DNA from 2 places in the Streptomyces sp. NBC_00464 genome. Region 1 is predicted to be linked to the other one. Evidence: predicted binding sites of a transcription regulator. Region 1 holds the regulator's gene; the other holds the start of a gene.
The links. The regulator HspR, encoded in region 1, represses chaperone genes until heat shock. The targets are predictions, from matches to a motif close to TTGAGNNNNNNNNNCTCAA.
Positions count from the first base shown of each region.

Region 2: the regulator HspR is predicted to act here: its motif matches at 3,626-3,644, upstream of lon (endopeptidase La).

Region 1 is NZ_CP107899.1:4,074,220-4,080,511, reverse strand. It holds gene OG912_RS18420 (hypothetical protein) at 1-587, opposite strand, end outside; gene OG912_RS18415 ((2Fe-2S)-binding protein) at 783-1,103, opposite strand; gene OG912_RS18410 (helix-turn-helix transcriptional regulator) at 1,592-2,440, shown strand; gene OG912_RS18405 (helix-turn-helix transcriptional regulator) at 2,624-3,643, shown strand; gene OG912_RS18400 (heat shock protein transcriptional repressor HspR) at 3,675-4,121, opposite strand; gene dnaJ (molecular chaperone DnaJ) at 4,123-5,292, opposite strand; gene grpE (nucleotide exchange factor GrpE) at 5,374-6,024, opposite strand; gene dnaK (molecular chaperone DnaK) at 6,021-6,292, opposite strand, start outside.
Region 2 is NZ_CP107899.1:2,005,769-2,012,060, forward strand. It holds gene OG912_RS08570 (lysozyme) at 1-66, shown strand, start outside; gene OG912_RS08575 (polysaccharide deacetylase family protein) at 417-1,097, shown strand; gene lon (endopeptidase La) at 1,183-3,603, opposite strand; gene OG912_RS08585 (isochorismatase family protein) at 3,823-4,401, shown strand; gene OG912_RS08590 (hypothetical protein) at 4,549-4,944, shown strand; gene OG912_RS08595 (RNA polymerase sigma factor) at 4,952-5,554, shown strand; gene OG912_RS08600 (hypothetical protein) at 5,551-6,292, shown strand, end outside.

The DNA.
Region 1 (6,292 bases):
AACTGCCCGACGAGCTCGGTGCCCCGCCGCTCGCGCCACATCACCCAGCCCAGATAGAGGCTGGTGCCATAGGCGAATACCGAGAGGTACGCGACGTAACTCCCGTCCTGGAGCGCCATCCGGTGGGTCACCCGGGGGTTCTCGCCTTCGGTGCGGATGCGGCGGAACACCGGTACGACCGGCAGCCGGCGCTCCTGCACGACCCTGGCGATCTCGGTGTACGCCGATTCGGCGTGCGCCTCCCGGTCGGCCAGCAGGACCCGCCACTCACCGACCGGCTCGGTGATCTTCGACGCCAGGAAGACGGCGACGAACGCGATCATCGCGATCTGCATGCCGATCCCCATGATCCCGAGCCCGCTCTGCGGATCACCGGCCAGGGCGACGAGCCCGACGAAGCCGAAGAGGAGAAGCACGCCGAACGCCACGGCGGCGGCCCTCAGCCACACCGCCAGAAAGACCTTCCCGTTCACCGTTTCGTCGAAGGAGACCTCCACCTCGCGGTGGAGCAGCATCTTGTCGAGGTATGCGGCATCGCCGTCATGTCCGCGCCGGCCCGGCAGTTCTTCGACCTCGTGTCCGCTCATGAATGACCCTTGGGGTGGAAGGGCGGAGCATGGAGGACCGCGCCCTCACCCACACAGACGGCGCACTTTGACACCTTCTGAGCTGCTCCGACCGGAATGTCTCCGGGAGAAGCACAACGGCGCCACCGTGTTCAGGTCACGGTGGCGCCGTTGTGTGGGGGAGTGTCTGAGCGACGTGGAACGACGGGGGATCGCTCAGGCACTGCGGGGGGTGGCGGAGATGGCTTCGGGTTCGAACAGCTGGTGATCGCGCTGCGCGAGGTTCACGAAAATCATGTCGTACCGAATGGCACAGCGCACGGGCTGCGGTGCTCCGCGCGGTTTGCGGAGGCAGCGGTAGGCGCGCAGCTCCCCGTCGTCCTCACGGGCGACGACGACCGGGTCACCGAACAGAGTGACCATCAACGAATCACCACGATGAGGAAGCGCCGTGACGAGGTCGATGAAATGCCACCCTGAGCGGTAGGCGGTTGCCATCTCACGCCGGAAGGTCCGGTCGTCCGGCGGCGTGGTCATGTCAGACGCCCGCCGAAGTCGACGTGAAACCCCACGTGATGTCGCCCTTGGCATCCTTCGGCGCAACGCCGCCCCACGTGATGTCCCCGACAGGGGCTGCTGCGACGCGACTCGATGACGAGTCGGGCGCGACCTCCCACGTAATGTCGGTGGCACCCAGCACGCCGTAAGCCAAGGCCCCCGCAAACGCAGTGGCAAGCACCGAGCGAAGCATTCGCTTATACATTTCGGCTTCGTCCTCACTTGATGGGTCATCTCCCCCGCACGTAAGACGATGTCTCACCCAGGGACGCGAACACCACTGGGTCGATGCATCATGTTCCTGCTGGTTCAAGAACATGGGGGGTGGAGATATGGCCACAAGTAGACCGAATACGGGACATCCTCATGGGATCACCGATCTGTGCGAAGCAGGGCAGCGCCTTTATGCCAGTGCACTGCGATCAGGACGGATACCTCGCTCCGATGTGGCGCCCGCACCGTGCCTGATGGACTTCGCCCTGCTGCACCCGGACCCCGACGACCCCGAGTGGCTCCGTCCCGTACCTCCGTCGGCCGCACTCGCGCAGCGACTCCACCCCATCGAGCGGGAGATCCAGGACCGGCGTCGCCGCTCCCTCGAACTGGCTGAATCCTTCGAACCGTTCATGGACATCAGCGCACAGGACGCACCGACCACGCACGCCATCACCGTGCTGGAAGGCAACGCCAGAATCAATGCCGCCATCGATGTCGCGACGGCCGAGTGCACCACCGAAGTCCTCACCATCCAGCCGGGCGGCGGGCGCAGCGAGCTCATTCTCAGCAAAGGCGTCGAGCGCGGACAGGCCGTGATCGACCGCGGCGTCAGCATTCGCACGCTTTATCAGCACACCGTCCGGCACCACCATGGGACGTATGCCTACGCCGAGCGTCTGGCGGAGGGCAAGGTCGAGATCCGCACCCTCGAGGAACTCGTCGAGCGCATGCTCGTCTTCGACCACACGGTGGCCTTCATCCCTGCCCAGGAGGACGCGGAAGTGGCACTGGAGCTGCGCCACCCGGGCCTGGTGGCATACCTGACCAGGGTGTTCGAACAGCTCTGGCAGCGCGCCACCCCGCTTCTGGAGGACGTGCGGTACGAGCCCACCCCGGAGGGCATAAGCGGCGTCCAGCGCTCCATCGCTCAACTCCTCGTAGAAGGACACGTCGACGACTCGATCGCCCGGCGCCTCGGCATGAACGTGCGCACCTGCCGAACTCATATCGCCAAACTGAACGCCGCCCTCGGCAGCAAGAGCCGGACGCAACTCGGTTATCTGATCGCCCGGTCAGGAATCCTGGAACAGGATTCCTGACCGGCCGGCACCCAAAGTTCCCCACCCCCGGGCCGGGGGCACAACCACGCAACGGGGGAGAGCATGGTCGTGCCCTGAATCAGCCGGGGGAGTTCCCGGCTCCCCCAACAGGTCAACACTCCCCCGGTCGCTAGGGTTTCACCACCGTCATCTTGTTGCACTGCAAGGAATGAGGGGGTCCAGATGGGCACGGAAACGGTCATACCAAATCACCCGCACAGCGACTCCGAACTGTGCGAGCCGGCAATCCGGCTCTACTCCGAATCCCTGCGACACGGCCGCATCGCACGAGCGGAGATCTCATCGGCCCCCTGCCTCGTCGAAATGGCCCTGCTCCACCCGGACCCCCGGGATCCGACGATGCTGTGCCCTGCCACGCCTTCGGCCGCGCTCGCCCATCTGCTGCAGCCCATCACGCGCAACGTCTATGAACAGATACGCCGCAGCGCGGCCCTGGTCGACTCCCTCGCCCCCTTGGCGGCCATCGCCAGCGAGGACCCCAACCTGTCCATCACCGTGCTCGAAGGCAAGAGGCTGATCGGCGCCGCTCTCCACGAGGCAGCCACCGTCGCCGACACGGAAGTGCTGACGGCCCAGCCAGGCGGCCACCGATCACCCGAACAGATCCAGCAGGGCCTCTCCAACGGCCTGTCGGCTGTGGACAGAGGAGCCCGGCTCCGCCACATCTACCAGCACCCGGCACGCTACAGCGCGCCCCTCAGGAACTACCTGGAGCAGATGCCACCAGGACAGGTGCAGGTCAGAACGATGGAACAGACCATCGACCGGCTCATCATCTTCGACCACGCGACAGCGTTCATTCCCGCGACGGCCGACCGGAATGTGGCTCTCCAGATCCGGCATCCGGCGCTGGTCCGTTACCTGGTGCAGGTGTACGAAGTCCTGTGGGCGCAGGCGACCCCGATCGCCGAGCAACTGCAGACAGCAGCCCCGGGCACTCCCGCCACCGCCGTCCAGCTCAGCATCGCCCGGCTCCTGGTCCAGGGACACCACGACGAGGCTGTGGCGAAGAAGCTGGGCTTCAGCGTCCGCACCTGCCGCACGCACATCGCCAAGCTCATGCAGACCCTCGGCGCCACCAGCCGCACCCATCTCGGCGCCCTCCTCGTCCGCTCCGGCATCGCCGAGCCCGTACCGCCGGTCACGACGGAGAAGCCCGCCGCCCCTGACGTTCCGGGGTGACGGGCTTCTCCGTGGCGGGGATCGAATCCCCTCAGTCCTTCGGCCTCTTCGGCCGCCAGACCACCAAGGCGCTGGTCTGCTGCACATCCTGATACGGCACCAGGTCGCGCCGGTACGACGCGTGCACCTGCGCCTCGCGCTGCCGCATGGCCACCGCCGCCCCGTCCACGGCCGCCGAGAGCTCGGCGACGCGCTGCTGGAGGGCCGCGACCTGGTTCTCCAGTTCGATGATGCGCTTGATGCCGGCCAGGTTGATGCCCTCGTCCTGCGACAGCTGCTGCACGGTGCGCAGCAGCTCGATGTCGCGGGCCGAGTAGCGCCGTCCGCGTCCGGCCGTGCGGTCGGGCGAGACCAGGCCGAGGCGGTCGTACTGGCGCAGCGTCTGAGGATGCAGGCCCGAGAGCTGGGCCGCGATCGAGATCACGTACACCGGGGATTCATCGGTGAGTTCGTACGGATTGCGTCGTCGGCCGTCCACCTCAAGCTCCCTTCGCTGCCTGGAACAGCTCCGCCCGCGGGTCCTGGTCCGCGGTCGCCTTTCGGTAGGCCTCCAACGCGTCCCGGGCGTCGGTGCCCAGGTCCGTGGGGACCGTCACCTCCACGGTGACCAGCAGGTCACCGCGGGTGCCGTCCTTGCGGACCGCGCCCTTGCCGCGGGCCCGCATGGTGCGCCCGTTGGGCGTGCCGGCCGGAAGCTTCAGGGTGACCGGCGGTCCGCCGAGCGTGGGGACCTTCACCTCGCCGCCGAGCGCCGCCTCCGTGAAGGTGACGGGCACGGTGACCGTGAGGTTGTCGCCCTTGCGGCCGAAGACCGGGTGGGCGTCGACGTGGACGACGACATAGAGGTCGCCGGCCGGTCCGCCGCGCTCGCCCGGGGCGCCCTTGCCGCGCAGCCGGATCCGCTGGCTGTCGAGGACGCCCGCCGGAATCCTGACCTGCATGGTGCGGGACGACTTCGCCCGGCCGCTGCCCTTGCAGACCTCGCAGGGGTCCTGGGCGATGAGGCCCCGGCCCTTGCAGTCCACGCAGGGGTCGGTGAGCGAGAATCCGCCGCCGCTGCCGCGCGAGACCTGCCCGGTGCCGACGCAGGTCGGGCAGACCCTGGGGCTGCCGTTCTTGTCGCCGGTGCCGGAGCACGCCTTGCAGGGTGCCTGGCTGGACATCCGCAACGGGACCGTGGCCCCGTCGACCGCCTCGGTGAAGCTGAGCGTCACCTCGGACTCGATGTCCTGGCCGCGGCGCGGCTGTACCCGTGTGCCGGTACCGCCGCCGCCCCGGTTGAAGAGGCCGCCGAAGACATCTCCCAGGCCGCCGCCGCCGAACCCGCCGGCTCCGCCCGGGGCACCTCCGAAGAGGTCCCCCAGGTCGAAGTTGCCCTGGGCTCCGCCGGGTCCGGCGCGGAAGCCGCCGTTGCCGAAGAGGGCGCGCGCCTCGTCGTACTCCTTGCGCTTCTTGGTGTCACCGAGGATGTCGTTCGCCTCGGAGATCTCCTTGAAGCGCTCCTCCGCCTTGTCGTTGCCCTTGTTGGCGTCCGGGTGGAACTCGCGGGCGAGCTTCCGGTACGCCTTCTTGATCTCGGCGTCGGTGGCGTCCTTCGGGACGCCGAGAACCTTGTAGTAGTCCTTCTCGACGAAGTCCTTCGTACTCATCGACGTCCCTCCTTCCGGACGACCGGCCACATGGCCGGACGGGTGGGAGGTCGGTGTGCTGCCAGGTGGTCGGACGGAATGTCAGACCTCCTCGCCGCCACCGCTCTCCTCGTCGTCACTCTTCTCTTCCTTCGCGGACGCGGGCGTCGCCCCCGGCTGGGGTTCGGCCACCGCCACCCGCGCGGGACGGATGGTGCGCTCGCCGATCCGGTACCCGGGCTGCAGGATCGCCACGCAGGTCGTCTCGGTGACGTCCGGCGCGTACGAGTGCATCAGGGCCTCGTGGATCGTCGGGTCGAAGGGCTCGCCCTCCTTGCCGAACTGCTGCAGTCCGAGCTTGGCGACGACCGTCTCCAGCGATTCGGCCACCGACTTGAACCCGCCCACGAGCTCACCGTGCTCACGGGCCCGGCCGACGTCGTCGAGCACGGGCAGGAGCTCGGACAGGAGACCCGCGACTGCGATCTCCTTGACCGTGACCCGGTCCCGCTCCACGCGGCGGCGGTAGTTCTGGTACTCGGCCTGGAGCCGCTGGAGGTCGCCCGTGCGCTCGGAGAGCGCGGTGCGGACCTGGTCCAGCTGAGCGGTCAGTGCCGTTGTCTGGTTCGCGTCCCCGGCCGGGGCCGCCTCCTCCTCCGAAGAGGGGGTGGCGGCCTTCGGCTCGGCGTCGTCAGGGGTGGCGCCGGAGGGGACGTCGGGCTTCTCCTCGAAGCCCGGAGTCTCCTCGGTCACGCCGCACCGCCCTTGGAGTCCTTCTCGTCGTCGACGATCTCGGCGTCGACGACATCGTCCTGGGCGTCGCCCTGGGCCTGGTCGGCACCCGGCTGCGCGTCGGCCTGCGGGCCGCCCTCGGCCTGGGCGTTGGCGTACATCGCCTGGCCCAGCTTCTGGGAGACGGCCGCGACCTTCTCGGTGGCCGTGCGGATCTCGGCGGTGTCCTCGCCCTTGAGCTTCTCCTTCAGCTCGGTGAGCGCGGTCTCCACCTCCGTCTTCACGTCGC
Region 2 (6,292 bases), 2.1 Mb from region 1:
ACGGTCGGCGACCACAACCACTTCAACGGCGCCCTCGACCGCGTACAGGCGATGGCCAACGGCTAGGACCCCTCGGCCGGATCACGTCGGCCTCGCGGGCCGATCCGGACGAAGCTCCTGACCCCTCCGCCGCCGGCAGCCGCCCGGCAGTCCTTCCCCACAGAGCCCGGTGACGCACCCGTCGCCGGGCTCTGTCCCGTCCACCGCCCCGACCAGGCACGATGCCGTCGCAGCCTCACACCCTCCCCCTATACATGCCGTGTATACGTGATGTGTATAGTCCATGCAGTCCGCACATAAGTGCGACTTAAGCAACGAGGGAGTGACCCGCCTTGCCCACTAGGACGAAGTCGATCGGTACGGGGTTGGCCGTCGCTCTTGTGACGGCGCTCACGCTGACACTGAGCGGCTGCTCGATGGAGACCACGGCCCCCGGATCCGCCCGCGGCGACGCCGGATCGGACGCCAAGGGCTCCTTCGGCCCGGTGGACTGCCGCAAGGCCAAGTGCATCGCGCTCACCTTCGACGCGGGCCCGGCCGAGGACACCCCCCACCTGCTGGACATCCTCAAGAAGGAGAAGGTCCACGCGACCTTCTTCCTGCTGGGCAAGAACCATGTGAAGAAGCACCCCGACACCGTCCGCCGCATCGCGGCGGAGGGGCACGAGGTGGCCAACCACACCTGGTCGCACGAGATCCTGACGGACAAGAAGCCCGCGGAGATACGCGCCGAGCTGGAGAAGACGCAGGACGCGATCGAGGCGATCACCGGCAAGAAGCCGCGACTGATGCGCCCGCCGCAGGGCCGCACCGACGACACGGTCTCCGGGATCAGCAAGGACCTGGGCCTGTCCCAGATCCTGTGGAGCGCCACCGCCAAGGACTACTCGACGACCGACTCCGCACTGATCAAGAAGCGGATACTCGACCAGGCGAGCAAGGACGGCATCATCCTGCTGCACGACATCTACAAGGGCTCGGTCCCCGCCGTGCCGGGCATCATCAAGGAGCTGAAGAAGCGCGGCTACACCTTCGTGACGGTGCCCCAGCTCATGGCGCCCGCCGAGCCGGTGCCGGGGACCATCTACCGCCCGTAGGACCTCCGGTACGCGAAACGGCCCGCCTCCCCCGCATGGGGGTGACGGGCCGTCCGTACCGGCCGTGTCCGTGGTGCCACGTCCGTCACGCCGCGGCCGGGATCCTCCGCTCCGCCGGGGCCGTGGCCGGGGCGAGGGCGATCTCCAGGACCTGGCGGACGTCCGTGACCGGGTGGACCTCCAGCGTGTCCAGCACCTCGGCGGGGACGTCGTCCAGGTCGGCCTCGTTGCGCTGGGGGATCACCACGGTGGTGATGCCCGCGCGGTGGGCGGCCAGCAGCTTCTGCTTCAGGCCGCCGATCGGCAGCACCCGTCCGGTCAGCGACACCTCACCGGTCATCGCCACATCCGTACGGACCAGCCGTCCGGAGAGCAGCGAGGCCAGCGCGGTCGTCAGGGTGATGCCCGCACTCGGGCCGTCCTTGGGGACCGCGCCCGCCGGGAAGTGGATGTGCACGCCCCGGTCCTTGAGGTCGGCGACCGGCAGCTCCAGTTCCGCGCCGTGCGAGCGCAGGAAGCTCAGCGCGATCTGCGCGGACTCCTTCATGACGTCGCCGAGCTGACCGGTCAGCGTCAGTCCGGACGCCCCGGTCTCCGGGTCGGCGAGCGACGCCTCCACGAAGAGCACGTCACCGCCCGCCCCGGTCACCGCGAGCCCGGTGGCCACGCCCGGCACCGCGGTGCGGCGCCCGGCCGGGTCCTGGGCGGACTCGGGGACGTGGTGCGGCCGGCCGATGAGACCACGCAGGTCCTCGTCGGTCACCGTGAACGGCAGCTCGCGGTCGCCCAGTTCGTGCTGGGCCGCGACCTTGCGCAGCAGCCGGGCGACGGAACGCTCCAGGTTCCGGACACCGGCCTCCCTCGTGTACTCGCCGGCCAGCTTGCGCAGGGCGGACTCGTCGAGGGTGACCTCTTCCTTCTCCAGACCGGCCCGCTCCAGCTGGCGCGGGAGCAGGTGGTCGCGGGCGATGACGACCTTCTCGTCCTCGGTGTAGCCGTCGAGCCTGACCAGTTCCATCCGGTCGAGCAGGGCCTCCGGGATGGCGTCCAGGACGTTGGCGGTGGCGAGGAAGACGACGTCGCTGAGGTCGAGTTCGACCTCCAGGTAGTGGTCGCGGAAGGTGTGGTTCTGTGCCGGGTCGAGCACTTCGAGGAGGGCCGCGGCGGGGTCGCCGCGGAAGTCGGAGCCGACCTTGTCGATCTCGTCGAGCAGGACGACCGGGTTCATCGAACCGGCCTCCTTGATGGCGCGGACGATGCGGCCGGGGAGTGCGCCGACGTACGTACGCCGGTGGCCACGGATCTCCGCCTCGTCCCGGACACCGCCGAGTGCGACGCGGACGAACTTGCGGCCCATGGCGTGCGCCACGGATTCACCGAGCGAGGTCTTTCCGACCCCGGGCGGCCCGACCAGGGCCAGCACCGCACCGCCGCGACGCCCGCCGACCACACCCAGCCCGCGATCGGCGCGCCGCTTGCGCACCGCGAGGTACTCGGTGATGCGCTCCTTCACGTCCTGCAGGCCCGCGTGTTCGGCGTCGAGGACCTCCTGGGCGCCCTTGATGTCGTACGCGTCCTCGGTCCGCTCGGTCCAAGGCAGTTCGAGGACGGTGTCGAGCCAGGTCCTGATCCAGGAGCCCTCGGGACTCTGGTCGGAGGAACGCTCCAGCTTGTCGACCTCCTTGAGCGCGGCCTCGCGGACGTGCTCGGGAAGGTCGGCGGCCTCGACGCGTGCCCGGTAGTCGTCCGACTCGTCCTCCGGGTCGCCGTTGAGCTCGGAGAGCTCCTTGCGTACGGCATCGAGCTGGCGCCGCAGCAGGAACTCGCGCTGCTGCTTGTCGACGCCCTCCTGGACGTCCTTGGCGATGGACTCGGCGACGTCCTGCTCGGCGAGGTGCTCGCCGAGCCACTGGATGGCGAGCTTCAGCCGGGCGACCGCGTCGGCGGTCTCCAGCAGCTGCACCTTCTGGGCCGTGGTGAGGAAGGGTGAGTAGCCGGAATTGTCGGCGAGCGCGGAGACGTCCTCGATCTGCTGGACCCGGTCCACGACCTGCCAGGCGCCACGCTTCTTCAGCCAGCTGGTGGCGAGCGCCTTGTACTCCTTGACCAGCTCGGCGGCGGCTCCGGGGAGGGGTTCGGGGACGGAGACGTCGACCCGGGTCCCCTCCACCCAGAGGGCGGCACCGGGACCGCTGGTCCCGGCCCCGATCCGCACGCGGCCACGGCCGCGGATGAGCGCGCCGGGGTCGCCGTCGGAGAGCCGTCCGACCTGCTCGACGGTGCCGATGACACCGATCCCGGTGTACGAGCCGTCGATGCGCGGGACGAGCAGCACCTCGGGCTTGCCGCCGCTCTCGCCGGCCGCGGCCTGGGCGGCCTCGACGGCAGCGCGCACCTCGGTGTCGGACAGATCCAGAGGAACCACCATTCCGGGCAGCACGACCTCGTCGTCGAGCGGCAGCACAGGCAGGGTCAGCGGTGTGACGGCGTTGGACTCAGTAGCCATGATCTCCCCTTCGGCACTCAAGTTGAGCTATGAAGACTCAATGCTTGTGAGCCGCTCAATGTTCCCCTGGGTGCGTTCGCTGTGAGCGATCGCGGTACGGCTGCCGCTGGGTGCCCTGTGTGCAACACCGGTCACCACCCTCGTAGTCCCCGCGACCCCACTGGCCCGCGTACGCGAAATCCTGTGGAGGCCTTCGGTGGCGCAGGACAGGATGGCGCCATGACCGATTCCGCGCTTCCCTCGCATGCCCTCCTCGTCGTGGACGTCCAGAAGGCCGGGGTCACCGGGGACAGGGCGGTGCCCGGGGCGGCCGGACTCCTGGAGCGGACCGCCGACCTGATCGCGCGGGCCCGACAGAGCGGCGCGCTCGTCGTCCACCTCCAGAACGACGGCGCCCCCGGCGCGGGCGACGAGCCCCACACCCCGGGCTGGGCGCTCCACCTGCCCGTCGAGGAGGGCCCCACGGAGTCCGTGATCCGCAAGACCCGGGACGACGGCTTCGCCGGTACACCGCTGGGCTCCTTGCTGAGCGGGGCGGGCGTCGGGGCGGTCGCCGTCTGTGGCGTGATGTCGGAGATGTGCGTCCAGGCGACGGCCCGCACGGCCCTGGCCCTGGGCTACCGGGTCGTCCTCCCTCACGACGCGCACGCGACGCAGGACGTCCCCGCAGCTCCCGGGATCAGCGAGGCGGTTCCGGCCGCCGTGGTGTCCCGGGTCGCGGCGTGGGCGATCAGCGGGGATGCGGACGTCACGACGGCGGCCGCGGACGTGACGTTCGGGGCGCCGCCGCAGCCGTAGCCGTGGTCATGCGGATGCGGGCTGGTCAGGGGTCTGGCGGGACGGGCAGAGTGCCGGTATGAACGACGACCGAGGGCTGAACCGGGACGGCACGATCGCACGGGAGGGCTCGCTGAGCCGGGTCCAGGAGGAGTTCGCGCCTGCCTGTTGCTCCCGCGCTGGCACAAGCAGGCCGCCGAGGCCACCACGGACGCCGAACGCCGCGCCCTGAGCCGCCGCGCTGCCCGCCGGATCGTCCGTACGGGCTTCACCCCGGTCATGCCGCAGTGGGGCGGCTGGACCAGTGACCTGGCCGAGTCCGCCGAGCTCTTCGCCCGCTACTACCCGCATCTTCCCGAGCGGGCCGGGCAGATGCGGGTGGCCGCGCGCACGGGCCGCACCCCGACCGCCGATCCGGCCGTCCTGTCCCTGCTCGTCGACGACCTCGCCCCCTGGCTGGCGGCCGAACACATCGCGGTGCACGGCGAGAAGGCCCCACGCCCCTGTCCGCGTCCGCTTCCGCATGCGCCGCGCGTGAACCGACTCGCGTCCGGCCCCCGATAGAGGAGGTGTGAGCCACTTGCGCCCCGCGGGGAACGACCGGAACGACGAGGCGCTGCTGCGTGCCGTCGCACAGGGGGACACGACCGCTCTGGCCGCGCTCTACGACCGGCACGCCGGCTGGCTGCTGGCCCGGCTGAACCGGCGGTGCGCGGACCCCGAGACCGTACGGGAGGTGCTCCAGGACACGTTCGTCACGGCCTGGCGCTCCGCCGGTACGCACCGGGGCGCCGAGGCCGGCGGCTGGCTCTGGGTGATCGCCGCCCGCCGGCTGGTCGACGCGCAGCGGACCCGGGCCAGGACGGAGCGCGTGGCGCAGGCCGAGCAAGCCGGTGGCGCGGAGTGGACGGCCGCCGTGCCGTCCGCCGAGGACCGGGTCCTGGCCGGTCTGGAGTACGGCGACGTCGGTGCCGCGCTCGACCGGATCTCGCCGGAACTCCGGGAGGTCCTGCGGGCGACGGTCATCGACGGGCTGACCACCCGGGAGGCCGCCCGGCTGCTCGGCATACCGGAGGGCACGGTCAAGACCCGGGCCATGCGGGCCCGGCGCGAGCTGCGGGCGGCACTGGACCGGCTGCTTGTGGAGAACGGTCCCTTGGGAGGCACGGCATGACGGCCTGGCATGTGGGAGACGAACTGGCCGGGCGGTACGCGGCGGGGACCGCCGCCGAGACCGACGCCTGGTCGCTGGAGAAGCACGTCGAGTCGTGTGCGCTCTGCGCGGCCCGGGTGTCTGCGGCGGTACGCGGCCGGGGGGCCGCGGCACCGCTGCTGGAGGGGGTGCGCGCGGCGGTGCTCGAAGCCGCGGCGGCGCAGCCGGTGCGGGGGCGCTCGTGGTGGCGGGCCCGGGTGCGGGGGCGCCCGCGGTTGCCGGTGCCGGGGCCCGCCACCCGGGCCGGCCGGTTGCTGTGGGCCGCCGGGCCCGCCCTGCGCGGGTCATGGGCGGCGGCGCTGGTGCTGGTGGCGCTCGGGTCCGTCGCGCTGGCGTACGGGGGCGGGCTCGGCGGCTCGGCGCGGCCGCTGCTCCTGGTCGTCGCGCCGGTGCTGCCGCTCGCCGGGGTCGGCGTCTCGTACGGGCGCTCCGCCGACCCGATGCACGAGATCGCCGCGACGACGCCGGGCGGCGGGCTGCGGCTGCTGTTGATCAGGACCGCCGCGGTGCTCGCGGTGACCGTCCCGGTGCTCGCCCTTGCCTGGGCGGCGCTGCCCGCTTCGGCTGCCGGTCCGGGGGCCGTGGCGTGGCTGCTGCCTGGCCTCGCCATGACGCTGGGGGCGCTGGCGCTCGGCTCGTACGTCGGCTGCCGCACCGGCGCCTCGTCCGTCGCCGGGTGCTGGGCCGTCGCCGTCGTCG